4 regions of the Streptomyces sp. NPDC026394 genome follow, and region 2 is predicted to be linked to each of the others. Evidence: riboswitches for the same ligand, from Rfam matches in the RefSeq annotation. Region 2 holds a riboswitch; each other region holds the start of a gene.
What was found. Region 2 has a riboswitch for cobalamin ahead of ACZ4QV_RS37420 (GHMP family kinase ATP-binding protein). Riboswitches for the same ligand answer to the same signal wherever they lie in the genome.
Positions count from the first base shown of each region.

Region 1: it holds a riboswitch for cobalamin, as region 2 does, so the genes downstream of both, nicT (Nickel transporter NicT) here and ACZ4QV_RS37420 (GHMP family kinase ATP-binding protein) in region 2, are expected to answer to the same signal.
Region 3: it holds a riboswitch for cobalamin, as region 2 does, so the genes downstream of both, ACZ4QV_RS23895 (CoA-acylating methylmalonate-semialdehyde dehydrogenase) here and ACZ4QV_RS37420 (GHMP family kinase ATP-binding protein) in region 2, are expected to answer to the same signal.
Region 4: it holds a riboswitch for cobalamin, as region 2 does, so the genes downstream of both, metE (5-methyltetrahydropteroyltriglutamate--homocysteine S-methyltransferase) here and ACZ4QV_RS37420 (GHMP family kinase ATP-binding protein) in region 2, are expected to answer to the same signal.

Region 1 is NZ_JBVHPX010000002.1:168,639-175,691, forward strand. Features, by position in the region: gene ACZ4QV_RS04950 (ABC transporter substrate-binding protein) at 1-1,060, opposite strand, end outside; cobalamin riboswitch at 1,322-1,534, shown strand; gene nicT (Nickel transporter NicT) at 1,533-2,777, shown strand; gene ACZ4QV_RS04960 (VOC family protein) at 2,946-3,446, opposite strand; gene ACZ4QV_RS04965 (DoxX family protein) at 3,547-4,098, opposite strand; gene ACZ4QV_RS04970 (hypothetical protein) at 4,418-4,684, opposite strand; tRNA gene ACZ4QV_RS04975 (tRNA-Val) at 4,994-5,068, opposite strand; gene ACZ4QV_RS04980 (hypothetical protein) at 5,246-6,640, shown strand; gene ACZ4QV_RS04985 (DUF4383 domain-containing protein) at 6,992-7,053, shown strand, end outside.
Region 2 is NZ_JBVHPX010000028.1:49,834-56,886, forward strand. Features, by position in the region: gene ACZ4QV_RS37410 (ATP-grasp domain-containing protein) at 1-1,036, opposite strand, end outside; gene ACZ4QV_RS37415 (cysteine synthase family protein) at 1,033-2,058, opposite strand; gene ACZ4QV_RS37420 (GHMP family kinase ATP-binding protein) at 2,055-2,963, opposite strand; cobalamin riboswitch at 3,183-3,407, opposite strand; gene ACZ4QV_RS37425 (cytochrome P450) at 4,063-5,394, shown strand; gene ACZ4QV_RS37430 (bacteriocin fulvocin C-related protein) at 5,505-6,437, shown strand; partial or broken gene ACZ4QV_RS37435 (alpha/beta hydrolase) at 6,586-6,717, shown strand; gene ACZ4QV_RS37440 (hypothetical protein) at 6,752-6,877, shown strand; gene ACZ4QV_RS37445 (hypothetical protein) at 6,974-7,053, opposite strand, start outside.
Region 3 is NZ_JBVHPX010000010.1:241,430-248,482, reverse strand. Features, by position in the region: gene mmsB (3-hydroxyisobutyrate dehydrogenase) at 1-793, opposite strand, end outside; gene ACZ4QV_RS23905 (enoyl-CoA hydratase/isomerase family protein) at 790-1,860, opposite strand; gene ACZ4QV_RS23900 (acyl-CoA dehydrogenase family protein) at 1,857-3,068, opposite strand; gene ACZ4QV_RS23895 (CoA-acylating methylmalonate-semialdehyde dehydrogenase) at 3,074-4,573, opposite strand; cobalamin riboswitch at 4,779-4,951, opposite strand; gene ACZ4QV_RS23890 (short-chain fatty acyl-CoA regulator family protein) at 5,056-6,465, opposite strand; gene aceA (isocitrate lyase) at 6,830-7,053, shown strand, end outside.
Region 4 is NZ_JBVHPX010000024.1:3,462-10,514, forward strand. Features, by position in the region: gene ACZ4QV_RS35240 (SDR family oxidoreductase) at 1-341, opposite strand, end outside; gene ACZ4QV_RS35245 (cupin domain-containing protein) at 388-810, opposite strand; cobalamin riboswitch at 1,190-1,418, shown strand; gene metE (5-methyltetrahydropteroyltriglutamate--homocysteine S-methyltransferase) at 1,583-3,901, shown strand; gene ACZ4QV_RS35255 (hypothetical protein) at 4,033-4,587, shown strand; gene ACZ4QV_RS35260 (hypothetical protein) at 4,856-5,242, opposite strand; gene nrfD (NrfD/PsrC family molybdoenzyme membrane anchor subunit) at 5,239-6,327, opposite strand; gene ACZ4QV_RS35270 (4Fe-4S dicluster domain-containing protein) at 6,362-7,053, opposite strand, start outside.

The sequences.
Region 1 (7,053 bases), on a different contig from region 2:
TCCGCCGCACCGTATCGGCATTGCCCACCCCGGCGATGGTCGTCTGCTCCGAGCCGATACGCAGGAATTTCCCTTCCCGCACCGCGCGCAGTCCCGCCGTGGCCGGGAATTCCTTGAGGAACTTCTCAGCTTCGTCGAATGCCTTCCCGGTGGCCGCGGCACTTCCCCGGTTCCGTACGCCGAGCTGGATCCAGTCCGGGTTCTTCGCGACCACGTCCTCCCACGACACCGGCTGGAAATCGCTCGCGCAGTCCGCGAAGATGTTCCGCGCCCCCGCTTCGGTCAGCACCGCGTTGGCCACCTGCCGGTTGCAGACCGCCACGGGCTGTTTCGTCCCCGCGTCGAAGTCGAAGAAGAAGTACGACGGCCGCTTCGCCGCAGGCACGTCGGCAAGGGCCGCACGTACCGAGGAAACCTTCTTCTCCATCTCCGCCACCAGTCGCCCCGCACGGTGCGAGGTACCCGTGACCTGACCGAGCCGCCGGATGTCGGCTTCCACCGCGGACAGGTCCCGCTGCGGCACCTTCTTGCGCGGCGCACACGCCGTAGAAGCCAGATAGACGTGCTTGATGCCCGCCGCGGCGAATTCCTCCTCGGTCGGACCGGTCGCCGCGCCGCCCATCATGCCCATGGACGCGAACGTGTCGATATAGACATCGGCTCCGGACCCGAGCAGCTTCTCCTTCGGGATCACCGTCTTCCCCAGCACCGGGACGCGTTGCGCGCGGGCGTCCAGTTCGGGAGGCAACGTGCCTTTCCCCGGCGGGAATCCGGTACCGACGACCCGGTCGCCCGCTCCCAGCCGGAGCAGCATTTCCAGGCTCGCCGCATTGCTCGTGACAATCTTTCGCGGCGCCTCGGAAAACGTCGTCCGCCGCCCCTCGCAATCGGTGACCGTGGCGGGAAAGCCACCCGCTCCGCCGCCCCGCCCGTCCGCGGCGTCCGCCGCCGTCTGCCCGCCGGAACTACCGCAGCCGGTGGCCAGCGCGGCCACCCCCAGCACCCCCACGATCGCCGCCACCGACCGGCCTCGCCACGCCGACCGACCTTCCGGCACCATCCGGCCTTCCCAAGCCGACCGACCTTCCGGCGCTGCCCGGTCTCCCGACACGGACCGGCCCTTCGACACCGACCGGCCCTTCAGCACCGGCCGGCTCCCGGCCACCGGCTCCACCAGATCCATCCGAGGACGCATACGTCCGCTCTCCCTGCCTCTCGACCGCCCGAGGGCCCGCGCGTGCGGGCCCGGGACCAGGTAGTCGAGCGGACGGCGCCCCGGGTTCCCGCCGTATTGGTCCGATGACCACACCGCGGCCGGGCGTTAGAGTGTGCGGGCCGTGGTGTCGGGAAGACCGGTGAAGACCGTCAGGTCCAGACCGGAGCGGCCCTCGCCACTGTGATCGGGAAGTTCCCGCCCCGTTCCGTACGCGCCCCGCGCCCGTACGGAGCCACTGGCCGCAGCCCGCGACCGGGAAGGCAGGGGCGGGCGCGCACACCCGTCAGCCAGGAGACCGGCCACGGCATCTCACGAACTGATCCACGAGGTGCTGGAGCGTGACCACCGGATGCCCCCGTCCGCCAATTCCCCTTCCCCTTCACCGTCCCCGTCTTCTCCCCCCTCCCCCTCCCCCTCCACTTCGCCGTCCCCGCCGTCCGCTTCCGCGTTCCGCTGGCGGCGGCAGGACACCGTGCGGACCGCCGGGCTGATGGCGGTCATAGCCGCCCTGCACGTCATCGCCTTCGGTGTGCTCTTCCTGCTGGTCGTGCCGCAGCACTACGCCGTCGGGTCGCAGGTCTTCGGGGTCGGTCTCGGCGTCACCGCGTACACCCTCGGTATGCGGCATGCCTTCGACGCCGACCACATCGCCGCCATCGACAACACCACCCGCAAACTGATGGCCGACGGCAAACGCCCGGTCTCGGTGGGCTTCTGGTTCGCGCTCGGGCACTCCAGCGTGGTCGTCGCCATGGCGGCGCTGGTCGCCGGCGGCGCGCAACTGGCCGGCACCCTGCTCGACGACGGATCGAGTGCCCACCAGGTGCTCGGCACCGTGGGCACCACGGTCTCCGGCAGCTTCCTCTACCTCATCGCCGCGCTCAATCTCGTCGCGCTGGCGGGCATCTGGCGGGTGTTCCGGGCGATGCGGCAGGGCCGGTACGACGAGGCGGAGCTGGAGCAGCACCTCGACTCCCGCGGCTTCATGAACCGCGTACTGGGCCGCTTCACCCGCTCCATCACCCGGCCCGGCCAGATGTACCCGCTCGGCCTGCTCTTCGGTCTCGGCTTCGACACCGCGACCGAGGTGACGCTGATGGTGATGGCGGGCAGCGGCGCGGCGGCCGGTCTGCCCTGGTACGCGATCCTGGTGCTGCCGCTGCTGTTCGCGGCGGGGATGAGCCTGTTCGACACGCTGGACGGTACGTTCATGAACTTCGCGTACCAGTGGGCGTTCTCGAACCCGGTGCGCAAGGTCTACTACAACCTCACGATCACCGGTCTGTCGATCGCCGTCGCCTTCTTCATCGGGACCATCGAACTGGTCACCGTCCTGCACGAGAAGCTGAACCTGACGGACGGCGTGACCGGCTGGATCTCGGCGATCGACCTGGACAACGTGGGCTTCATCATCGTCGGCCTGTTCGTGGTGGTCTGGGCGGCGGCGCTGGCGTACTGGCGGCTGGCCGGGGTGGAGAAGCGCTGGTCGGCGCGGGCCACCGAGGCGACCGGGGCCCCGGAGGCCGCACGGGCCCCGGAGACGGCCGGGGAGACCGCCTGACCCGTCGCCCGACCTACCGGGCCCGACCTACCGGACCCGGTCTGTCCGCTCCCCGCCCCGCCCTTCATCAGTGGGGGCCGGGCCACCGCCCCCACCCGCCATCGGCAGGGTCGGCCGCCGCCCCACCCTCCACCGGCAGGGTGGGGCGGTGACTGCTCCCGCCCTGCCTCAGGTCGCCGAACCGGCCGCCGCGCCCGTCTTCAGATCACGGCCCCAGCGCGCCAGCTCGGCTTCGAGGTCGAGCGGGCGCAGCCGGTCCGGTTCGTCCGGGCCCGGCCAGTCCGTACGGGGCACCCGCCACATGACCTCGAACTCGTTGCCGTCCGGGTCCTTGGCGTACAGCGACTTGGACACCAAGTGGTCGGTGGCGCCGACCAGCGCGCCCCGCCCCGCCAGGTCCGCCGCCACGTCCGCCAGCTCCCCGAGGGTGCCGACCTCCCAGGCCAGGTGGTAGAGCCCCACCCGGCCGTGCTCGGGGCCCGGCGCACCGGCGCCGACCGCGAACAGTCCGAGATCGTGATCGTTGGCGGTCCCCTCGGCGCTGAGGAACGCGGCCCTCCCCGGTATCTCGGTGTCCACCCGGAACCCCAGCGTTTCCGTGTAGAAGGCCACAGCGCGCGCCACGTCCCGTACGTAGAGCACCGCGTGATTCAGCCGCCGCACTGCCACGTCAATCCCTCACCTTCCGCTTCTCCCCGCACCCATCACTTCACGGCACATCACGTCATGCCACACTCGGCTCCCCCGGCTCCACCCGGCTCGCCAGGAATCAGTCGCGCACCAGCAGCATCACGAACGCGACGATCACGCCGAACACCAGGGCGGCCACCCCGTACGCAAGGCGGTGGTTGCGCAGGACCGGGAGCAGCCGGTCGACCGCGTACCGGCCGGGGCCGGTCAGTGCCAGGGCTCCCGCGCCCGCCGTGAGCAGCAGCTCGTACTCGACGCCCTCGGGCGCGAAGAAGCCGCCGCCCCACTTCACCGCCAGCGCGTTCACCATCGTCCCGACGACCGCCGCGCCCGCCAGCGGCGTCAGCAGCCCGAGGACCAGCCCGAGGCCGCCCAACGTCTCGCTGAGGCCCGCCACCACGGCCATGGCCTTGCCGGCCGGGTAGCCGCTGGCCGTGAAGAACTGTCCGGTTCCGTCCAGCCCCGGTCCGCTGAACCAGCCGAACAGCTTCTGCGCACCGTGCGCAGCCATGGTCAGGCCGACCGCGAGCCGCAGAACCAACAGACCGATGTCGTACGCGTGCGGGGTCGCGGCATGGCGGTCGTCGACGCCGCTGCCGTAGTCGCGAAGGGGGCTGAGGGGGGAGGACATGCGAGCGCTCATTTCTGTCTGTCTGGTCCGTCCGGACCGGCGTGCCCTACGGGAGGACCGACGCCGCCCCGACGGAAGTACTTGAAACTTCAAGTCACACACCGACGATACACATCACTTGAAAGTGAAACAACACCCCCACCCCTCACCCTCCGAACGCCACCCCACACGATGCGTAACCCTTAAACCTACCCCCCACACCCCCACCACACACCGCATCCACACCAAGACCCACCCCACCCCACCCCCAGAAAAACCACTCCCCAACACCGCCCACCCCTCCTTTCCCTCCCCTCCCCCCTCATCTCCCTCTTCCTCCTCATCCCCCTCCCCCTCGCCCACCTCTGCCGCCCTCTCCCCACCCCTCCGCAACCGCCCACGTGTCCTTGTCCCCACCGCGCCACTCGACGAGCCCCGGAGTGTCCAGGTCGATGTCCTCGGCATCCGGCGCCAGCCCCGCATGCCGCAGGAACTCGGCGACATCACCACGCCCGTGCGCCAGCCCGACGATCTGCCCGTGGACAGTGACCCGCCGCCCACCGGACGAGGAGGGCGGGTGGACGATCACCGGCGGATGCTCAGCCATGCTTTCAGCGTGCACCGAGACCGCCCACCACGCATGTCGGCCGCACCGCACCATGCCGGCCCCATTGCCGGAGAGCTGCACGGAAGCGCGCCCACCGATACTCACCGAACCAGCGTCGCTGGTCGTGGCGTTGACGTACGGAACAACCGCGCCAGGCTTGACGAGCCGCCCGGCGTCCGCGACGCACCACACGGCAAAGCCGGCGCACCGCCCCGGCTCGCGACATCCAAACACCGTCCGACCAGCAACATCGACGTCAACCCCAAATGCCGAAGACCCCCCGTCAAGATCGACGGGGGGTCTTCGCGCTGGTGGGCACAACAGGATTTGAACCTGTGACATCTGCTTTGTAAGAGCAGCGCTCTACCGCTGAGCTATGCGCCCTGGCTGGACCGACAGACTACCTTGCTTCCTGGGCTGCTTCACAAACCAGGGGCCTCAGCTCCGGCGGCGGGCCGGGGAACCAGCCCCCGAGATCGCGAACCAACCGGCCGCTGTATTCGTTCTCACTGGGTGGGAGAATGGCAGCCGGGCCTGGGGCGATGCGATCGGGAGAGGGATGTGACGGCGACACACACGCAGCCGCACGAGCAGCGAGCACGCCGTGCAGTACGCCGTCGCCCCCGCGGGGGCGCGTTCCGGGACACGATGGCTCTGCTCCTTCTGCCGCTTCCTTTGCTGGCCGCCGCGGCGCCGGCCGCGTTCGCCGGTGGCGGTACGCGGCGCTGGTTCGGGCGCGGGGAGAGCCAGCGGGCGGACGCGCAGGCCGCGAAGGATGCCGCGGCTGCGGCGTTCTACGAGCTGGACACGGCACAGCGCGACCTGCGGATCTCCATAGAGACGATCACGGCGGTCGACAGTTCGCCGGCGGCCGTACGGGCCGCGAAGGACTACGAGAACTTCGGGCGGCGGATCGACGAGGTCAGCCAGGGCTACATCAGCGCTGTCGACGCCCACGATCTCGACCGGGACGATCTCGACGCCGGTGCCGCCTCACGGGCCCGCGCCGACCTGACCCGGGCCAAGGAGGAGCTGGAGCGGGTCAAGGCCGACCTCGACCGGTTCGCGCAGGGGCTCGGCCCGCTGCTGCAGACCGCGGAAACGCAGTTGGCACGGCTCGCACCGGCGGTGGAACGGGCGCGGCAGGCCCTGCTCGCGGCGAGCAACGCGCTGGACGCCGTCCGGGCGCAGGACTTCAAGGCCGACGATCTGGCGGCCCGGCTGGCCGCCCTGTCGCCCGAGCTGACCAAGTTGAACCAGGGCGCCGGTCAGCACGGCGTGCAGGAGACGATCCGGCGCGCCGACGACGTACTGCGCCAGGCCGAGTCCGTACGGACCGAGGCGGAGCGGCTGCCCGAGAAGGCCGCGGAGATCGACAAGCGGCTGGTGTCGCTGCGGACCCGGGCGCAGGCCATCACGACGCGGGCGAGCAAGGTCGACCCCGTACTGAGCGAATTGCGGCGGCGGTACAGCGCTGCCTGCTGGCAGGACCTCCAGCATGTGCCGGACCAGGCCGCGGACGCCGTCGCGCAGGCCGAGAGCAAGGTGCGGGAGGCGCAGCGGGCGCGGGACGAGCAGCAATGGGCCGACGCCACGAGCCTGCTGGCGACCGTGCGGGCCCTGCTGAACACCACCGACGAGGCCGTCTCGGCGGCCGGCGACCGGCTGCGGCGGCTGGACGAGGTGTCCTTCGACCGCGAGAAGGAGGTCGAGCGTACGCGCTTCGCCGTACGGGACGCGCAGCGTCTGGCGATGGCCGGACGCAGCACGCCCGACCCGCGGCACGCACGGCCGCTGGACGATGCGGTGGCACGTCTGGAGCGCGCGATCGCCGGTCTGGAGGGGCGGCACCCGGACTGGTGGCACTTCCTGACCGAGACGGAGGCGGTACGGCAGACCGCGTCCCGCGTCGTCCAGGAGATCCGCGACGAACGGGGCGGCGGCGCAGCGGGCTGAGTCGGCTACGGTCCGGACGGTCGGCAGGAAACAGGGCGGCAGAAAGCTGCCCGACGTCGGCGCCTGCCGCCCCGGCTCTCCCGCCTCAGCTCTCCCCCCCAGCCCTCCGGCCTCCGGGGTCCGCGCTCAACCCTTCACACGCGGCTCACCGGCCCACCAGCAGGCAAGTACGCCGGCACGCCGACACGCCGGGCCCACCGGCACGCCAGCGCCCCACCCCATCGCTCCGGCGGATCCTCCCGTCCTCCCCTCCCACCCCCATGACCTGCCGCTATGGCGTTACGCCCGGTTCAGGCGGATGCTGGTGTCAGGCACGGCCCAGGCGGTTCATCGCGCTAAGGAGGCCGGAACATGGACGCTGGCCAGGCTCTGCACGGGCCCACCCGGACGCTGCGCGGCAAAGTGCGGCACAC
Region 2 (7,053 bases):
GCCGGTCGAGTCCGTCGACACCGGTGAACACCCCTGGCTTCTCGGGGTATCCGAGGACGAAGGCCGAGGCGGGGCCGCCGGGCAGCTCCGCGTCCATGAGTCCGGGACGGCTGCCGAGGGCCGCTTCCACCATCGCCTCGTACACGTTGACGCCGAGGGCCCGGCACAGCCCCTCACCGACGAGCGCGCCGCCGATCCGCGGGTTGATCTCGACCACTTCCGGACCGGCCGTGGTCAGGGCGAACTCCACGTGGGCGAACCGGTCGGTGTAGCCGACGGCGGCCAGCACACCGTCCAGCCACTGCTCCAGAGCGTCCCGGCGCGGTTGCGGGAAGGCCACGGGGAAGGCGGTGATCTCCTCCCGGAAGTGCGGCTCGGGCGACATCAGACGGCTGGAGACGCCCAGCAGCCGGGTCCGTCCCGCCCAGGTGAGGGTCTCCGCGCTGTACACCGGCCCGGAGAAGTACGGTTCGGCGAACAGGCGGCCTTTGAGCTGCCGCCCGGCGGCCTCGGCCAGCGCCGCGTCCAGCTCCCGCTCGTCCCGTACCAGCCAGACGTTCTGGCTTCCGGTGCCCGCGGTGTCCTTGAGGATCGCGGGCAGGCCCACCGCCTTCACCAGCAGCGCGGCCGCTGCCGGGTCGCCGCTGTCCGCCTCCGCCGCGCGGGCGCGGGTCAGCCCGGCCTCGAACAGCCGGTCCCGTACGGCGGCCTTGTCCCGGGTCAGCCGCAGCACCTCCGGGCCGAGGCCGGGCAGCCCGAAGCGGGCGGTGAGTTCGGCGCCGACCAGCATCCAGGTGTCGGTCGAGCTGATCAGCCCCCGCAGGTCCGGAGTACGGGCGAGCTGTTCCGCCACCAGTTCCGTGTCGAAGGTGTCGGTCTCCACCACGTCGAGGGCGCCCGCGGGCAGCCGCTCCAACTCGTACGCGTAGTACGCGGGGTCGCGGGTCAGCAGCCGCAGCGGCTCGCCCAGCCGGGCGGCGGCGCGCGTCAGGTGGCCCAGCCCGAAGGTGAGCGATTCCAGGCAGACCACGGTCATGCGCGGGTCTCCTCACGGCGGGACGGCCAGGGGGCGCGGTTCCACGCCATCGTCGACCAGGGCATGGACATCTCCTCGGGGCTGCCGACCTCCGTCGGCTTCAGTGCGGCCAGGTCCACGGCCTCCCGGTGGCGGGCGTAGACCCGTTCCACGTAGCGGTGGCCGGTGTCGGCACCGATCACCAGGTGGAGCCGGTCGGGGTGGCGGCGGGACTCGTGGGTGGCGGTCAGGTACGCGGCGCCGGTGGACAGCCCGGCGAAGACGGCGTGCTCGCGCAGCAGCGCGACGGCGCCGGACATGGCGTGGGTGAAGTCCATCCAGTGCACCGCGTCGTACAGGTGGTGGCGGACGTTGTCGAAGGGGATCGAGGAACCGATTCCGGCGATGATGGCTTCCGGGTCGTGGTGGTCCTGGCTCCCGAAGGTGACGCTGCCGAACGGCTGCACCCCGACCAGCCGGACGCCGGGATCCCGGCGGCGCAGATGCTTCACGAGGCCGCCGGTCGAGGCGCCCGACCCGACGCCGCCGACGACCGTCAGGGTGCGGTCCGGCAGGGCCGCGGTCACCAGGTCCGCGACCTCCTGGTAGCCCAGGTAGTGGATGTCGTCGTGGTACTGGCGCATCCAGTGGACGCCGGGCCGTTCGGCGAGGATCTCCCGTACCCGCCGGACCCGCAGTTCCTGATCGAGCTTGAGGTTCTTCGACGGTCTGACCTGCTCGACCGTCGCGCCGAGTATCTCCAACTGGGCGAGGGTGGTGGCGTCCACGGTGGTCGAGGCCACGATGTGGCAGCGCAGACCGTAGCGGTGGCAGGCCAGCGCGAGGGCGTAGGCGTAGATGCCGCTGGAACTGTCGATCAGGGTCTGTCCGGTACGGACGGTGCCCCGGTCGAGGAGCTGCCGGACGGCCGCCAGCGCGGAGTAGATCTTCATCGACTCGAACCGCAGCAGCACCATGCCGTCCGTCAGCCGGACGAGGTCGGGGATCTTGAGGGCGTCGGCTATGTGGGGATGTGTCGTCACGCGTAGCCTCCTTGGGCGAAAGAGCACTGGTGACCGAGCGAACGGAAGAAGGCGGACAGCTCGCCCTTCAGGGACGGCGCCGGCCGGGAGCTGAAGAGGTAACCGACGAGCGATCCGGTGTGGGCGACGAAGACGCCGTCCGCCCCGAACTCCTCGCGGTGGGCCAGCACGGTTTCGAAGGTGTGCTTGGGCAGTACCTCCTGGGACAGCACGCTGCTGAAGGTCGCGGCCCGGGCCACGGCTGCCGGGTCGCCGGAGGCGAAGCCCTTCAGGAGGTCGGTCAGGCACCTCTCGTACTCCCTGGCGCAGCGCCGGTAGTGCCGCCGCAGCACCGGCGTGACCGCGGCGGTGTCCACCGTGCCCGGCTCCATGACGAAAGCGGTGTGGAAACCGATGCCGGTGCCCAGCCGCCGTACGACCCGGTGCCGTCCGCTCAGGTAGAGCGCGAACTCGTCGAGGAACACGCTGTCGGCCCGCTCTATCGCCGACAGGACGCGGCGGACGGCCCCGGTGTCGTACGGCAGTGAGAAGACCCGGAACAGGCAGCGCAGGGTCGCCACGATGTCCGCCGTCGAACTGGCCATGCCCACTCCGACGTGCAGGTCCGAGTGGGTGCTCCAGCGTCCCGGCGGCAGCGTCAGGCCGAAGTGCTCCAGGAAGAGCCGCGCGGCCGTCGCCGCCTTCGCGCCGAGAAGCGGTCGGTCGGGCGATGCGTCGGACGGTTCGTCGTCGGGCCCGGCGCCCGGCGAGAAGTACACCCAGGAGTGACGGTCCACGGGGAACGAGACGATCGCGATGTCCGCCTCGCCGCCGGGGCGCAGCGGGCCCTGGAACAGCTCGCCCAGCGTCCCCTGGCAGACGCCGGAGACCCACCGTGCCGGGCCGCCGTCGGGTGTGGTCAGCATCGGGCACCGTACAACGGCCGTGCCGGACCCGGCCGTCGGCCGCCCCGGAGACATCGCCTGCGGTATTCCTCGGTCACGAACACGCCCTCTCCCGCCGCACCCGGTCCGAGGATTTCGACCGGTGAGTGAGAGGGCGGCCGCGCCGGGACGCGCGTGGCTCCGCCTGTACCACCGACCCAGCCCTCGCGGTCACTGTGGACAGCGCGTGCGTCCGTTCTCGCTCGCACGCGCGCAGTGGCAGGTATCCGGACTCATGGGCATGTCGGCCGGGCCTTCCGGCAACAACTACCGGCCACCGCTTCCCGCACCCTTCGACCGGGTGCGGTGCTGTATCGGCGGCTTTCGCTCCCACTCACCGCTGCGGGACAGTCCCGGATTCCCACCGGGTTCCCTCTTACGACGCCCCACGGAGAGTGGCGCGAACCGACTGCGCACATCAGCGTAGAGGTGTTCCCGCCACCGCAACAGAGAGGTCTGTGGGGTTGTCTCGATTGGTGCCGCTGACAGGGCGCGGGATGTGTGCAGTACGGGCCCACGGCCCGCGGGAGCCTGTCACCAGCGATCCTGCCGTGCAGCACACCGGCACTGCCCCGGCTCAAACATGTCATGTCGGTACGACTCGTCACGGTCCTGCGACAGATCCACTCGCCGGGCCCGGTGGCCGGTTCGAGCCCCTGGGCCCTCGGCTGGAGAGCCGCACGGGAGACCTGGGGCGGCCCGGTACGGAACGGGGCGCCTCACCGCGGCCCGGGAAGGCCGCGGGGGCCCTGAAGGGGATGAGCCTGAACACCTGGCACGGTGGCGCGAAAGTGCCGGACGGCGTCGACAAGATCGTGCGGCAGGTCCAAGGACTCGGGCGCCGACGTCGTGGCCTTGCGGGTCTCGTCGAGCCCTGTCGCCAAGGAGATGGCGGGGGCCGACTCGGGTGGAGGCATTACACGGTCAGCGGAACGGACGTCCACCTGATCGGCCGCCACCACCGCCTCCGATCGGCCACCGCCTCCTTCCCACCGCCGATACGGACGATGATGGAGGTTCACTCCCGCCGCGCGGGCCACTCCGCACGGCGGGGCCGGGCTGTCAGTCAGGAGGCGTTGGCATGCGGATCCCTGGACCCGAGCCCCGGCCGGACGGCGGGGTGGGGGCGGTCGCCGCGGCGGGCGGACTGCACATCTACCAACTGCGGCTGCACGCCGAGTACGGGCCCGTCGTGCGGTTCCAACTGCCGGGCGCGGAGACGGCCGTGTCGGTCGCCGACCCCGTACTGCTGGAAGCCACGGCCCACCTCGACAAACGGCCGGAACGGCTGTTCGAGTTCCTGGCCCCGCTGTGCGAGGCGGGCAACTTGCAGGTGCTGCCGGCCGAGGAACACACTCCCTGGCGGCGCGTCCTGCTGTCGGTGTTGGCCGGCCGCCCGTCCCACGAGCGGCACTTCGCACGGTTCGCCGCGCTCGCGGCCGGACTCGCGGACCACTGGGCCGAGCGGGCAGGCCACGGGCCCGTGGCCCTGCAGAAGGACCTCACCGCGCTGTCGCTGCGGATGATCTGCGCGTACGCGCTGGAAGGCGAGGCCGCGGACCCGGACGGCGTCGTCGCGGCCTTCGAGGAGGTGCTCACCGAGTACCTGGGACGGCTCTACCAGGTACCGGTGCCGGGCACACGGGAGGAACGCGCCGAGCGGGCGGACCGGGCCCTCGCCTACCTGCGCGCGACGGTCGACCGGGTGGTCGCGGCGCACCACTCCGGGGGCCGCGCGGACCGCAGCGACCTCATCGGGGCGCTCGTCGAGGCCGGCGAGCGGCCCGCGCGCATCCGCGACACCGTCATGGTGACGCTGCTCGCCGCCCACCACACCACCGGAGTCGCCGTCTCCTGGACCCTGCACCTCCTGGGGAGCCACCCCGAGGCGGCCGAGCGGGTCGCCGCCGAACTGGACCGCGTACTCGGTGACCGCGCCGTGCCCGAGTACGCCGACCTGCGGCGCCTCACCTACCTGGACATGGTCCTGAAGGAAGCGATGCGGCTGTACCCTCCCGGCCCGTACGGCGCGCGGGAGACGACCGGACCGCTCGTCCTGGGCGACCATGAACTCCCGGCCGGTACGACGGTCTTCTACCCGTTCTGGGCCGTGCACATGAACCCCGACCACTGGCCCGAGCCCGAGAAGTTCGTCCCCGAGCGGTTCACCCCGCAGGAGGTGGCCGGGCGGTCGCGGCTGGCCTACATCCCGTTCGGCATCGGGCCGCGCAGTTGCGAGGGCGCCGGTCTCGCCGTGGTCGAGGCCGAACTGGTGCTGGCCGTGCTGCTCAAACGCTTCCGCTTCCGGCCCGTGCCGGGGCACCGGGTGACACCGGTCGAACGCTTCGTGCTCTGGGCGCGCGACGACATCCGGATGCTCCTGACGCCCCGTGACACCGCACCGCGTGCCTGAACCCGGTACGTGAACTCCGTGCCTGAACCCGGTGCGTGCCGACGGGGCTGGTGCGCGGGGAAGCCGGGTATGCATGGGGCGGCAGTGCCGGTGCGAGCAGGGGAGTGGCCATGACGGAGTGGTTATTGGCGTTCGACGCGGGCTGTGGCGCGTGCAGCGAGGTGGCCGGGGAGATCGGCGGCCTGGTGGACGACCGGCTGACGATGGCGGGGCTCGGGGACGCACCCGTACGCGCCCTGCGGCGGCAGGCGCTGGGCGACGACCCGCCGTTCGTCCCCACGCTGCTGGCCGTGCAGGGGGACCGGGTACGGGCGTGGACGGGCCCGGCGCTGTCGGTACGGCTGTGCCGTCTGCTCGGGCCGGCCGGGTCCCTGCGGGTGGTGCGGGCCCTGAACCGGACCGACGTGCTCGTACACGGTGACCGGCGCAGACTGCTCAAGGCCGTGCCGGGCCTGGCGCTGGGCGCGTTCCTCGTCTCCGGCGGCCTGGCCGCTCCGGCCATGGCCTCGCCCGGACGCCGGATGACGGCTGCCGCCGCCGAGGAGTGGGCCGCCGGGCTCGAACGGCTCCCCACCGGCTACCGAGAAGTGACCGCGCTGCCGATGCCGCAGCGCAGGGCCGTGTACGCCCGTGTCCCGGACCGTGCGAAGGCCGGCCTGTGGCTGGAGCACGTACAGCGCTACCGGGCGGCGCACCCCGAGCTGTCGGGGCCGCGGACGGCGATGCTGGAGAAGGTCGCAGCGGCGGTGCCGGCCCTCTTCGCCGGGACCGGCGCCTGGCCGGCGGCGGAGGCCGACCGGCTGCGGGAAGAGTCGGTGGCGGTCCTGGGCCCCGACGTGTCGTTCGCCGCGCTCGGGGTGCTCGGCCCGGCCGATTCGCCCGCCCCGGCCGCCCCCGGCACCTCCCGCCTGCTGATGAACTGCGACTGCCACAAGGGTGCCAGCGGTTGCAGTTCATGCGGCAACTCCGTGCCCTGCACCCCGCAGGCTTCGGGCTGCGGGTGGCTGTGGCAGCAGAACTGCGACGGGGTGTGCGGGGGCTGAGGAAGCGGCGTACGGGCAGCCGGTCCGCGCCCGCGAGGTGGCCTCCGGAAGCGGGCGCGGGCGCGCGAACGTAGGGTGGGCGCGGCAGGCCGGCCCCAAACCGGCCTGCACCGCGCGTGTCGGCATCCCGCGTACAGGGAGGTCCGCCGTGCCACTGCCCCACGATGCCGGTTCACCGGCTTTCGTCCTGGTCCACGGCGGCTACGGCTCGTCCGCCGACTGGGCGGGAGCCGTACGCGAGCCGGCCTCGCGCGGCCACCGGGCCCTCGCCGTGGACCTCCCCGGACACGGTCCGGCTGTCGGGGATGCCGGCCGTGAAGACGCCGGAGGAGCTGTTTGTCATACGGGTCAACCGGCGCTCCGGCGACCGGCGGGCCCAGGCGGCGGTGCGCGCGGCGTACACCGCGCGCTACCCGGGGGCCGCGTTCCTCGCCTGCTGAACTCCTACGCGCCGGATGTGACGCACATCGACGCACCTGGGCGCCCCCTCGCGGCACGTCCGCAACGTCCTCAGAACGCATCAGTGAGGCGCTCGATCAGCGCCCGCGCCGTCTCGTCACCGCCCGCGGCGGCACCGGCCGCGACCGCGCGACGGCGATCGGGGCCAGATACCCCT
Region 3 (7,053 bases), on a different contig from region 2:
CCGCGTTGGCGGCCAGGCCCAGGTCCTTGGCCATCAGCGGTGCCGCGAAACCCGGACGGTAGTCGTGGTTGGCGGGGCTGCCCGGGACCGGGCCCGGCACCGGGCAGTTGACGCTCAGCGCCCAGCACTGGCCGCTGGCGGTGGACGCCACGTCGTACAGGGCCTGGTGGGACAGGCCCAGGCTCTCCCCGAGGACGAACGCCTCGCTGACGCCGATCATCGATATGCCGAGGATCATGTTGTTGCAGATCTTCGCGGCCTGCCCGGCGCCCGCCGCGCCGCAGTGCACCGCCTTCTTGCCCATCGCCGTGAGCAGCGGCTCGGCGCGCGCGAACTCCGCCGCGCCGCCGCCCGCCATGAACGTCAGCGTGCCGGCCTCGGCCCCGACCACACCGCCCGAGACCGGAGCGTCCAGCGCCTGGTGGCCCGCGCGTACGGCGGCCTCGTGGGCGGCACGGGCGTCGGCCACGTCGATGGTCGAGCAGTCGACGAACAGGGTGCCGGGGCGGGCTGCCGCGAGCAGCCCGCCGTCCTGGTAGAGGCCCAGGACGTGCCGTCCGGCGGGCAGCATGGTGAGCACCACGTCCGCGTCCGCCACCGCAGCCACAGCCGAAACGGCGGGTTCGACACCGGCCTCGGCGGCGGTCGCCAGCGCTTCCGGTACGAGGTCGAAACCGGTCACCCGGTGACCGGCCTTGACCAGGTTGGCGGCCATCGGGCCGCCCATGTTGCCGAGTCCGACGAATCCGAGGGTGAGGGGCGCGCCATCCCCCTGGCGTGTTTCCGTGGTCACCAGGGCACCTCCTGCGTACCGGCGCCGCCGGCGAGGCCCAGTTCGCGGGCGCCGAGCGGGGCGAAGAAGCGGGCCACGTCCTCGTCCGTGACCTCGGTGAGCCCGGCGGGGGACCAGCGCGGCGCGCGGTCCTTGTCGATCACCTGCGCGCGGATGCCCTCGACCAGGTCCGGCGCGGCCAGCGCCGCGCACGAGACGCGGTACTCCTGGTCCAGTACCCGTTCGAGCGGCCCCAGGTCGCGGGCCCGGCGCAGTGCGGCCAGGGTGACCTTCAGAGAGGTGGGGGACTTGGCGAGGATCGTCTCGGCGGCCTCCTTGGCCTCCGGGACGCCGCTGCTGAACAGCCGGTCCACGATCTCCTCGACGGTGCCGGCCGCGTAGCAGGGGTCGATCCACTGGCGGTGGGCCGCCAGTTCGCCCTCGGGCACCTCCTGTACGTACCGGGGCAGTACCTCGGGCACCGGGGCGGCGGCGAGGTCCGCCAGCAGCCCCGCCACCCGCTCCGACGGGACGAAGTGGTCGGCGAGCCCGCACAGCAGCGCGTCACCGGCCCGCACCGGTGCCCCGGTGAGCGCCAGGTGCGTGCCCAGTTCCCCGGGTGCGAGTGCCAACAGGTACGTGCCGCCGACGTCCGGTACGAAGCCGATGCCAGTCTCGGGCATGGCGACCTGGGAGCGCTCGGTGACGATCCGTACGCTGCCGTGCGCCGAGACGCCGACGCCGCCGCCCATCACGATGCCGTCCATGACGGCGACGTACGGCTTGGGGTAGCGCGCGATCCGGGCGTTGAGCCGGTACTCGTCGCGCCAGAACGCGGCGGAGGCCGAGCCGTCGCCGGTCCGCGCGTCCGCATGGATGGCGCGGATGTCGCCGCCGGCGCACAGGCCGCGCTCGCCCGCTCCAGTGATCACGACGGTCTCGACCGTCGGGTCGTGCTCCCACGCGTCCAGGGCCGCGTCGATCCGGCGCACCATGGCGTGGTCGAGGGCGTTGAGCGCCTTCGGCCGGTTGAGCGTGAGGTACGCCGCGCCGCCCTCGATCCGCAGCAGTACGGAGTCGTCGGTCATCGGGCGGCCCCCGTCCCGGCGCGGGCGCCGCCGGTCTTCGCCCCGGTCAGCCCGCGGGCCACGATCAAGCGCATGATCTCGTTCGTCCCTTCCAGGATCTGGTGCACCCGAAGATCGCGGACGATCTTCTCGATGCCGTACTCACTCAGGTAGCCATAGCCCCCGTGCAGTTGCAGCGCGCGGTCGGCGACGGAGTAACCCGTGTCGGTGGCGAACCGCTTGGCCATCGCGCACAACTGCGGCGCCTGCGGGTCCGCCCGGTCCAGCGCCTCGGCCGCCTGCCGTACCAGCGCGCGGGCGGCGGTCAGCTCGGTCGCCATGTCGGCGAGCCGGAACTGGAGTGCCTGCGCCTCCAGCAGCCGCCCTCCGAACGCCTCCCGGTCCGCGAGGTACGCCTGCGCGGCGTGCAGCGCGCTCTGCCCGCCGCCGAGGGAGCAGGCGGCGATGCCCAGGCGGCCGCCGTTCAGCCCGCTCATCGCGATACGGAAGCCGTCGCCCTCCGCACCGAGCCGCCGGCCGGCGGGGACGCGCACCTCGTCGAGGATCACCTGCCGGGTGGGCTGCGCGTTCCACCCCATCTTCTTCTCGTTGGCGCCGAACGACAGCCCCGGGTCGTCCCGCTCCACGAGGAACGCCGAGATGCCGCCGGGGCCGTCCTCGCCGGTACGGGCCATCACCACGTACACCTGCGAGGTCCCGGCGCCGGAGATGAACTGCTTCACTCCGGTCAGCACGTAGGAGTCGCCGTCGCGCACCGCACGCGTGCGCAGCGCCGCGGCGTCCGACCCGGCGCCCGGCTCGGTCAGGCAGTAGCTGCCCAGGTCGGCCATCGAGCACAGGCCGGGCAGCCGGCGGGCGCGCTGCGCGTCGTCGCCGTACCGGTCGATCATCCAGGCGACCATGTTGTGGATGGAGAGATAGCCCGCGATGGACGGGCAGGCGGTGGCCAGCACCTCGAAGACCAGCACGCCGTCCGCGCGGCTCAGCGCGGACCCGCCGTGCTCCTCCCGTACGTAGATCCCGCCGAGCCCGAGCCCGGCGGCCTTGCGCAGCACGTCCACGGGGAAGTGCTTGTCCTGGTCCCAGGCCACGGCGTGCGGCGCGATGTGCTCCTGCGCGAAGTCCAGCGTCGTCTCGACGATGGCGAGCTGGTCGGCGGTGAGTGAGGTCAGCGAGGCGGCCGTGGTGGCGGTGGTCATGACGCTCATCGCGCTCAGCCCATCGTCGGGAGGGTGAAGCTCGCGCCTTCCTTGACCCCGGGGGGCCAGCGCGAGGTGACGGTCTTGGTACGGGTGTAGAAGCGGATCGCGTCCGGGCCGTGCTGGTTCAGGTCGCCGAAGCCGGACCGCTTCCAGCCGCCGAAGGTGTGGTAAGCGACCGGCACCGGGATCGGCACGTTCACGCCGATCATGCCGGTGTCCACCCGGCGGCTGAAGTCCCGCGCGGTGTCGCCGTCGCGGGTGAAGATGGCCACGCCGTTGCCGTACGGGTGCTCCGTGGGCAGCCGCAGCGCCTCCTCGTAGTCCGCGGCCCGTACCACCGACAGGACCGGGCCGAAGATCTCCTCCTGGTAGATCCGCATGTCCGGGGTGACCCGGTCGAAGAGCGACGCGCCCGCGAAGAAGCCGTCCTCGTGGCCGGGCAGGGTGAAGCCGCGTCCGTCGACGACGAGTTCCGCGCCCTCGGTGACGCCGAGGTCCACATAGGCGCGGACCCGGTCCAGCGCGTCACGGCTCACCAGCGGCCCGAAGTCGGCGTGCGGGTCGTCGGAGCGGCCGACGCGCAGCGTGCCGACCCGCTCCTTGAGCCGCGCCACCAGCGCGTCGGCGGTCTCCTCGCCCACCGGCACGGCGACCGAGATCGCCATGCAGCGCTCACCCGCCGATCCGTACCCGGCGCCCACCAGCGCGTCCACCGCCTGGTCGAGGTCGGCGTCCGGCATCACGATGAGGTGGTTCTTGGCGCCGCCGAAGCACTGGGCGCGCTTGCCGTGCGCGGCGGCGGTCGCGTAGATGTGCGCGGCGATCGGCGTCGAGCCGACGAAGCCCAGCGCTTCGACGCGCGGGTCCGCCAGCAGCGTGTCCACCGCCTCCTTGCCGCCGTGGACGACATTGAATATGCCCGGCGGCAGTCCCGCCTCCAGGAACAGCTCGGCCAGCCGCAGCGGCACCGAAGGCGCCCGCTCGGACGGCTTGAGAAGGAACGCGTTGCCGCAGGCGATGGCCGGCGCGGCCTTCCACAGCGGGATCATCGCGGGGAAGTTGAACGGGGTGATCCCGGCCACCACGCCGATGGGGCGGCGCAGCGAGTGCACGTCGATGCCGGTACCGGCGTTGTCGGTGAACTCGCCCTTGAGCAGGTGCGGGACGCCGGCCGCGAACTCCACCACCTCCAGGCCGCGCTGGAGATCGCCGTGCGCGTCCGCGACCGTCTTGCCGTGCTCGCTCGACAGCAGCCGGGCCAGCGCGTCCCGCTCGCCCTCCACCAGGCGCAGGAAGTTCAGCAGGACGCGGGCGCGCCGCTGCGGGTTCCACTCGCCCCACTCGGGCTGGGCGGCCGCGGCGTCGGCGACGGCGGCCGCCGTCTCGGCCTGGCCGGCGAGCGGCACCCGGGCCTGCACGGTGCCGGTGTTGGGGTCGTACACCTCGCCGTGCGCGCCCGATGTTCCCGGTACGTGCTCGCCGCCGATGAAATGGGTCAGTTCTCGGACCATGGGGGCCTGCTCTCGTCAGGTGAGATCCGGGGATGGCACGGCCGGGCCCACGGGCGGCGCGGATGGCGCGCGGACCGTGGCGGGGCCGTGGGACGCGAAAGGCGTGGAACCGTCAGCGCGCGGGCGGTGCCGCGGGCCGGGCCGGATCACCTGGGTTGTGGGTACGCACCGATGCCATGCGTGTCTGCTCCATCCTCGTGGACAACACGGAACAACACCCGCGGCCGGTATCCTGGCTTCCGGATCGTCGTGCGCCGCCCGCCTTCCCGACGCACCCGCGTCAGTGGCGTGTTGCTCGGCGTCGCACTCCCCGGTCACAGTGGCGGGACCACGCCGGATTCGCACCGGCTTCCCTGCACCGCGGGCCTACGTCACGAACATATAGTTGGACGTCCTAGTAAGTCCAGGGGGATCGGTGATCTTCCGGGTGCCCCGGGGCGGGCCGCTGGGACCGCGTACGCCTCTCAGCCGTCCCGTACCCCTCAGCCCTCCCGCACCGGATACGGCACGAACGTGCTGCTGTTCTCGTCGATGGCCAGGGGACGGCCGAGCGGCGGCACGGCGCGCTGCGGGCACTCCAGGCGTTCGCAGACCCGGCAGCCCATGCCGATGGGGATGGCGGCACCGGCGTTGTCCAGGTCGAGGCCGTCGGAGTAGACCAGCCGGGAGGCGTGCCGGATCTCGCAGCCGAGGCCGATGGCGAAGGTCTTGCCCGGATCGCCCCAGCCGCCGCGGTGCCGGGTGACGGTGCGGGCCGTCCACAGGTAGCGGCGGCCGTCCGGCATGGCGGCGATCTGCACGTGGATACGGCTGGGCGCGGTGAACGCCTCGTAGACGTTCCACAGCGGGCAGGTACCACCCGCCCGGGAGAAGTGGAAGCCGGTGGCGGACTGCCGCTTGGACATGTTGCCGGCCCGGTCGACGCGGACGAAGGAGAACGGGACCCCGCGCCGGCGCGGCCGTTGCAGGGTGCTCAGCCGGTGGCACACCGTCTCGTACCCGAGGCCGAACCGGTCGGTCAGCCGCTCGATGTCGTACCGCAGCTCCTCGGCCGCGGCGTGGAACGGGCCGTACGGCAGCACCAGCGCCGCCGCGAAGTAGTTGGCGATCCCGATCCTGGCCAGCGACCAGGCCGTCGTGCCCTCCTCGAAGTCCTCGGAGGCGGGCCGCGACAGCTCCTCGCCGGCCTCCAGCAGCGCGAGCTGGGTCGCCATGCGGAAGGCGCGCTGCCCGGGCCGCAGTCCCGCCGACAGGCGCAGCACCCGGGCGGACGGATCGTAGTGGTGCAGCGGCCCGTCGGGCGTGTCGACGAGGCGTACGCCGTGCCGTCCGGTGAGCCGGGCGGTCAGGGCGCGTCCCGCCTCACCGGGGCGGATGCCCAGCTCGGCGGCGAGTTCCTCGGCGGCGGTGTCGGCCTCGTGCAGGTAGTTCTGCCGCCGGTAGAAGAACTCGCGGATCTCCTCGTGCGGGGAGAGCGGCGCGGCCGGGTCGGTGCCGCCGCCGTCCCGGCCCTCCGCCACCTCCGCCAGCCGCTCGGTCAGCGCCAGGTTGCGCCGCCCGAGGCCGAGCAGCACCGACGCCACCGCGGGCTGCCGGGAAGCGAGTTCGGACAGGTCGGTGGGGGAGATCCGGCCGGCGGCCAGCTCGTCGGCGAGCGCCTCGCGCAGGTCGGCCAGCATCCGGCTGGTGTCGCGCTCGGAGAAGAAGCCGGGGTCCACCCCGAAGGTCTCGGTCAGCCGCAGCAGTACGGGCACGGTCAGCGGCCGTGAGTCGTGCTCCATCTGGTTCAGGTAGCTGGGCGAGATGGCCAGGACGCGGGCCAGCGCCGCCTGGCTGAACCCGCGCTCCTCCCGCAGCCGGCGCAGCCGCGCCCCGGCGTAGATCTTGCTCACGGTGTCCCCTCCGTCGCTGCCGCCCGGCTCACCCTAGTCGCCGTACGGCGGTCACGGACCTTCGCAACCTTGGCAGAAAGGTGCCACAAGATGGGCAGAACTTGGCTGCGGGCCACCGTTGATGGCACCAAGTGCCACTGCCAGAGTCGGTGGTGCGGCCCCCCGGCAGCATTGCTCACCCCGCCACCGGGACCTCCGGCGGGCCGCACCTCAGCAATTCGTGGCGCTGCTACGGCACTCGGTGCACGCGGTGCCGAGGATTCGCACCCTTCACCGGCAGTCCACCACAGCAGCCCACCACCCACCACCACAGAGCAGTCCACGGCTCAGCACAGCGGTCCGAGCGAACACCCGGGAGATGGTCATGGCACAGACAGGTACCGAGACGGCCGAGGAACTGGCCCGGCGGTGGGCGACCGACCCGCGGTGGCAGGGCACCACCCGTACCCACAGCGCCGCCGACGTGCTGCGGCTCTCCGGCAGCGTCCGCGAGGAGCACACCCTGGCCCGGCGCGGCGCCGAGCGCCTGTGGCGGCAACTCCACGAGCAGGACTACCTCCACGCCCTCGGCGCGCTGACCGGCGGCCA
Region 4 (7,053 bases), on a different contig from region 2:
TGGACCACCTTCGCCCGGAAGTAGCCGTTGTCGGGCAGGTCGTCGATGCCGACGATCGACAGCGCCAGGTGATGCGTGACGCCCGCCGTGGCCTCGGCGGCCAGCAGGTTGCGGGTAGAGGTGGTGAAGAATTCCAGGACCGCCGACTCCTCGAAGGAGGGCGAGTTGGCCACGTCCACGACCACCTGGGCTCCGGCCAGCGCGGTGTCGAGGCCCTCGCCGGTGAGGGTGTTGACGCCCGTACTGGGCGCGGCGGGCACGGCCTCGTGTCCGCGCTCGGTGAGTCTGCCGACCACTTTGCCGCCGATGAGGCCGGTGCCTCCGATGACCACGATCTTCACTTCGTCTGCTCCTCGCGCTGTTGGCGCCCGCTGGGGCGGAGAGGCGTCAGGGCTCCCGGGGTACGCGCAGGTGAGCGCGCTGTTTGAGTTCTTCGTCGTCGACCAGGACGGACATGGGCTGCCCCGGTACGCAGAGCATGGTGACGACGAAGCGCAGCCGCGTGTCGGTGAGGGCGTTGCCGTCCTGGTAGTGGATGACGTCACCGCCGGGCTCCCAGAACGCTTCCCCGGCGCGGACGATCCGCTCCGGCTCACCTTCCAGTTCGAAGCGCATCTCGCCCTCCAGCACGTACCCGAAGGCCGGCCCTGGGTGGCGGTGCGGCGGGGCACCCTGGTCGCCGGGCGGGTACTCGATCTGGACGGTCGACACGTGCGCGCCCTCCGGGATGGCGGGCGGGACGACCTCTTGCAGCACGGTGAGCGCGGACTTCCATGCCTCCGAGGGCGGGTGTTCGTGGGTGCCGGGCATGGCGGGTCCTCCTTCTGCGGTGCCGATGCCGGCGCCGGTGCCTGTGCCGGTATCGGTAGCGATGGCGGTGCCGCCCCGGTGTGCGGTGCCGGCCCCCCCCGGTGTACGGCACCAGGCCTCGGCGAACGGCCCGCCGGTAAGCGGCCCGGCCGGGAGATGTCCCATTGTTCAGACCCCCGGCATGCCCGGTGAGCGCCGATCCGGACACATCCGGGACGCCGTACGGAGCCTCGGCCCCGCCCGTCCGACCCGGCTCCGCCCGTCCCCGTCCCCGCCGTCCCGCCCGGCTCCGCCCCCGCCCGCCCCCACCCCTCCCCCCGTGTCCCATCTCACGTACCACCATGTGAACAAGGGTGTCCCTACCGGGTGCGACCGATCTACGCTGTCCGGTGCAGCTGGTTCGCCCTGCCCGCCAGGCAGGCGCGTCGTAAGAGGGAACCCGGTGGGAATCCGGGACTGCCCCGCAGCGGTGAGCGGGAACGACCGCCGTCATACGCACTGGATCCGGGCCGCGGATCCGGGAAGCGACGGCCAATAGGTGTCCGCCGGACGATGGTCCGGCAGGCGTGCCCGCGAGTCCGAAGACCTGCCCGTTGCCCGCGTGCGTCCGTACGTGCGCGGACCTTCCGGTGACCTCGAGGGCGGGTCGGCGACCACAGCAGGCGGGCATGGGTGCCGTTCGGCGCCGGGTGGCCCGTCCGGTGCGTCATTCCTTCGCGTTCTCGTCCCGTCACCGGGCTCGGAGAAGATCACGCTCGCGAAGGAGAGTTCCGTGACAGCGAAGCCCGCAGCCGCGGCAGCACGGGCCACCGTGTACGGCTACCCCCGCCAGGGACAGCACCGGGAACTGAAGAAGGCCGTCGAGGGGTACTGGAAGGGCCGCGTCACCGCGGACGCCCTCCGGGAGACCGCGAAGGACCTGCGCCGTTCCAACTGGCAGCAGCTGGCCGACGCCGGCATCCACGAGGTGCCGACCGGTGACTTCTCGTACTACGACCATGTGCTGGACACCAGCGTCATGGTCGGCGCTGTCCCGGAACGGCACCGCGCCGCCGTCGAGGCCGACGCCCTGGACGGCTACTTCGCGATGGCGCGCGGGACGCAGGATGTGGCGCCGCTGGAGATGACCAAGTGGTTCGACACCAACTACCACTATCTCGTGCCCGAATTGGGGCCTGACACCGTCTTCTCCACCGACTCCGCCAAGCAGGTCGGCGAGGTGCGGGAGGCACTCGCGCTCGGTCACACCCCGCGCCCGGTCCTCGTCGGCCCGGTCACCTACCTCCTGCTGTCCAAGCCGGCCCCCGGTGTGGCCGCCGACTTCGACCCGCTGACCCTGCTCGACCGGCTCCTGCCCGTCTACGCGGAGGTACTGGCGGACCTGCGCGCGGCCGGCGCCGAGTGGGCGCAGTTGGACGAGCCCGCCCTGGTGCAGGACCGCACCCCGGCCGACCTCAACGCCGCCGAGCGCGCCTACCGCGTCCTCGGTACGCTCGCCGACCGCCCGAAGCTGCTGGTCGCCTCGTACTTCGACCAGCTCGGCGAGGCCCTGCCGGTACTCGCCAAGGCGCCCGTCGACGGTCTCGCGCTGGACTTCACCGAGGCCGCGGCGGGCAACCTGGACGCGCTCGCCGCCGCCGGCGGCCTGCCCGGCAAGCGGCTGGTCGCCGGAGTCGTCAACGGCCGCAACATCTGGATCAACGACTACGAGAAGTCGCTGGCCACGCTCGGTACGCTGCTGGGTCTGGCCGACCGGGTCGACGTGGCCGCCTCCTGCTCGCTGCTGCACGTGCCGCTGGACGCCACCGCCGAGCGGGACATCGACCCGCAGGTCCTGCGCTGGCTCGCGTTCGCCCGGCAGAAGACCGCCGAGGTCGCCACGCTCGCCCGCGGCCTCGCGCAGGGCACCCACACGATCGCCGCCGAACTGGCCGCCAACCGCGCCGACCTGGCGTCCCGCGCCGGTTCCGCGATCACCCGCGACCCCGCCGTACGGGCCCGTACCGCCGCCGTCACCGACGCCGACGGCCGCCGCTCGGCGCCGTACGGGGAACGGACCGTCGCCCAGCGGGCCCACCTCGGCCTGCCGCTGCTGCCGACGACCACCATCGGCTCCTTCCCGCAGACCGCCGAACTGCGCGCCGCCCGCGCCGACCTGCGGGCGGGACGCCTGGACACGGCCGGGTACGAGGAACGCATCGGGAACGAGATCCGCGAGGTGCTCGCCTTCCAGGAGGAGGCGGGCATCGACGTCCTCGTGCACGGCGAGCCCGAACGCAACGACATGGTGCAGTACTTCGCCGAGCGGCTGACGGGGTATCTCGCCACACAGCACGGCTGGGTCCAGTCGTACGGCACGCGGTACGTCCGGCCGCCGGTCCTCGCGGGCGACATCTCGCGGCCCGAGCCGATGACGGTGCGGTGGACGCGGTACGCGCAGTCGCTCACCGACCGTCCGGTCAAGGGGATGCTGACCGGCCCGGTCACCATGCTCGCCTGGTCGTTCGTCCGGGACGACCAGCCGCTCGGCGACACCGCCCGGCAGGTGGCGCTGGCCCTGCGTGACGAGGTCGGCGACCTGGAGGCGGCCGGCACCTCGGTCATCCAGGTCGACGAGCCGGCGCTGCGCGAGACGCTGCCGCTGCGCGCCGCCGGCCGTCCCGCCTACCTCGCCTGGGCCACCGAGGCGTTCCGCCTCACCACCGGCGGGGTGCGGGACCGGACGCAGATCCATACACACATGTGCTACGCCGAGTTCGGTGACATCGTGCAGGCCATCGACGATCTGGATGCCGACGTGATCAGCCTGGAGGCGGCCCGCTCACACATGCAGGTGGCCCGTGAACTGGCCGAACACGGCTATCCGCGGGAGGCCGGCCCGGGCGTGTACGACATCCACTCGCCCCGCGTGCCGAGCGCCGAGGAGGCGGCGAGCCTGCTGCGCAAGGGCCTCGGCGCCATCCCGGCCGAGCGGCTGTGGGTCAATCCCGACTGCGGTCTGAAGACCCGGGGCTGGCCCGAGACCCGTGCTTCGCTGGAGAACCTCGTCGCGGCCGCGCGGACGGTGCGCGCGGAGCTGCCCACGTCGTGATCACCTTCGAACTCCACAGCTAGAACCGGTTCATGGGGGTGACCCGGGGGGGGGCAGTCCGCCGGCCGGCTCGGGAACGGCCGGCCGGCGGGCCGTAAACTGCTCTCCCCGCACTTATCGAGGAACATCACTTGACCCCGTATTCCCTGGCGTTCTACATGGACGTCGTGACCACCGGCGCCGTGCTCGGCCTGCGCCACACCGATTCTCCCGAGCGCGTCGCCGAAAACCTGGGGCCGGACTTCGGCGAGAACAGGTTCGGGGAAACCGGCCTGGGCTACTCCTACGGCCTGCCCGAGTTCTTCTGGGAACGCGAATCCACCGACGCCCTCTGGTCGGGGCACCATTTCACCTTGCAGGTGCACAGACTGGCCCACCGGAAGCACAAGTCCGTCGACGAGGTGCTGCGAACCCGGTACGGGCGCTTCGCCCCCCGGCTGCGGTTCGAGAAGCTGCGGCGTCTGTTGGAGCGACGCGGCGTCCCGTTGCTGGAGATCCCGGATGCGGCGAACGCGCCGCACTACCGGACGTTCTGGCAGCCGAATTCCCAGGTCGCCGTCTCCGTCATCAATTGCCACGGTGAATTCAGCACACCGGGCAACCTGCGGGTCGGCGACGTCTATAACATCCAGGCGCCGCTGACTGCCGACGCGGTGGCGTGGCGGAGGGAGCGCGCCGCCACGTGAACGGCTTGGCAGTCTTCGCAAGGGCGGGCGGGAAGATGCGCAGAAGTTGGCACGGGGCCATGGTTGTTGGCATTCGGCGCCACTGTCAGAGTCTCCGTATGGTCGGCGCGAACTGGCGGCGTGCCGCACCGTCAAGGTGTATGCGGAGTACCTGGTACGGGGCGTGCAGACTCCGGGGTGAGGGCCCCGGACGTCCGTCGGGCGGGTGCGGAGCAGAACTGAGGCTGCTCCGCACCCGCCCGCGGCACACATGGTGCACCGGAAGGGGTCAGCTCTGCCCCGTGCTCTCCAGGACGATCTGGAGCTCGACCTCCTGGTCGCCCGACACCGTGCCTTCCGTACGGACGGAGAACGCGCGTGTCAGCACGTCCCGCAGCCGGTCCACCGCCAAGTGGCTGCCCTGGAGGTCGGCGGTGACGGCGGCGGACAGGTCCGCGTTCGGCCGGACGTCGCCGCGGACCTCCGAGGTTTCGAAGGTCTCGGTCCAGACGGTCGGGTGACCGGACCGGTGCGGCTGGTCGTGGGCGGTGTCGCCGTCGGCGCGGTCGGAGTCGAAGCAGCTGCGCAGCGTGCTGAACACGGCCTCGGCATCGGCCGGTGTCTGGGCGCTGAGCACGACCTGGGCCGGCTCGTCGGTATGGGGTGTGCGGGTCATGTGGGCTGGGTCCTCTCCGCGCTGTGCGTCGATGTGGTGCGGCGGGCTTCCTTGGCCGCCCGTTGGGGTACGACGGTGTATTTCGGGTCCTCGGCGGAGGCGATGCCGGCCGCGAAGACCCCGAAGCGGGTGCACACGGAACCGGCGAGCAGGGCCAGCCCGCTCGCGGCGGCCAGCGTGCGGGAACGGCCTCCGAAGGCGGCGCCGACGGCGGCTCCGGCCGCGGTGAGTGTCCGCGCCGTGCGGAGCAGCGTGCCGGCCCGCCCCTGGTGCCAGGTCTCCGCGACCATGCCGAGGCGCCGTTCGACGGCCTTGGTGACCGCTTCGTCGGCGACCGCGGCCAGTACCGCGGCGCACCGGGCGGGCACCGTCTCCCGTACGGGAGCGACGGCGAGGGCCGTCCCGGCGGCGGCGGCCGTCGCCGATGCCGCGAAGAGGTACGGGAGTTCGCGGTGCGCGCCGTGCCACGCGGGGACGGCGGTGTCCGCCGCGAGGACCGCGGTGTAGGTGGCGACGGCCGGTCCGAGGAGCGCCGCGAAGCCGGTGGCCAGGGCGCCTGCCCTGGGCAGCTTTCCGGTGACGGCCGAGGCGGCCGCGGCGCCCGCTGCCGGCCCGTAGGCGGCCAGCAGCCAGGAGCCGACGCTCATCGGCGAGGTCGGCTTGACGACCCGGAGCATGTTCGCGAACCGGCCGGGTCTGCCGAGGTCGTTGACGAGTGCGGCGGTGGACAGGGTGACCGCCGCCAGGGAGGAGCCCTTCATCGCGGTGGCGGTGGTGGTGCGGCCCGTCGCGTGGGCCCCGGCCGCCAGCACCGATCCGGCGCCGGCCAGACCGCCGAGGAAGAAGTACCCGGCGATGTCCCGGGCGCGCCAGGCAGGAGCCTTGATGACCGGCCGGCCGTAGTACGACCGGAAGTCGGCCGGGGGCGCCATGAGCTGCTCACCACGGCCGCCGCGGCCGCGCTTGCCGCCCTTGCGCCGTCCTCTCCCGTCGGCGCCCGGCCCGCCGCGCAGCATCTCCGGCGCGGCGGCGCGGCCCGGCCGCCCGCCCTCGGAGCCCTCGCGGGTGACATCGGAGCCGTTCATCGCCTCTCCTTCCGTCATCGCTCCTGCCCTTCCGTCATCGCCGTCCCTTCCGTCCGGTGGCACCGCCGAGCTGCTTCAGCGCGGGCCCGGCGAACGCCAGCGCGATGCCTCCCGCCAGCGAGAGCGCCGCGGCACCCGCGTGTTTCCACATGGCGGGCAGATCGCGGGTGGTGACGACGGGGTCCGGTGGCAGTCCGTAGACCTCGGGTTCGTCGAGGAGCAGGAAGAACGCGCCGTCCCCGCCGACGCCGTCGGCCGGCTCGTGCCCGTACAGCCGCGCGTCGGTGACGCCTGCCGCGTGCAACTGGTCGACGCGGAGCGCGGCCCGTTCGCGGAGTTCGTCCAGCGGTCCGTACTGGATGGACTCGGTCGGGCACGCCTTGGCGCAGGCGGGTTCCTGTCCGGCGCCGAGCCGGTCGTAGCACATCGTGCACTTGAAGGCGCGGCCGTCGGAGGGGCGTTGCTCGATGACGCCGTACGGGCAGGCGGGTACGCAGTAGCCGCAGCCGTTGCAGATGTCCTCCTGGACGACGACGGTGCCGAACTCGGTGCGGAAGAGCGAGCCGGTGGGGCAGACGTCCAGGCACGCGGCGTGAGTGCAGTGTTTGCAGACGTCGGAGGCCATCAGCCAGCGCAGGTCGCCGCCGGCCGCGTTGTCGGAACCGCCGCCGGTACCGTCGTTCGTGTCGGCCAGCGGCAGTTGTGTACGCCCGTCGGCAGCGGGCG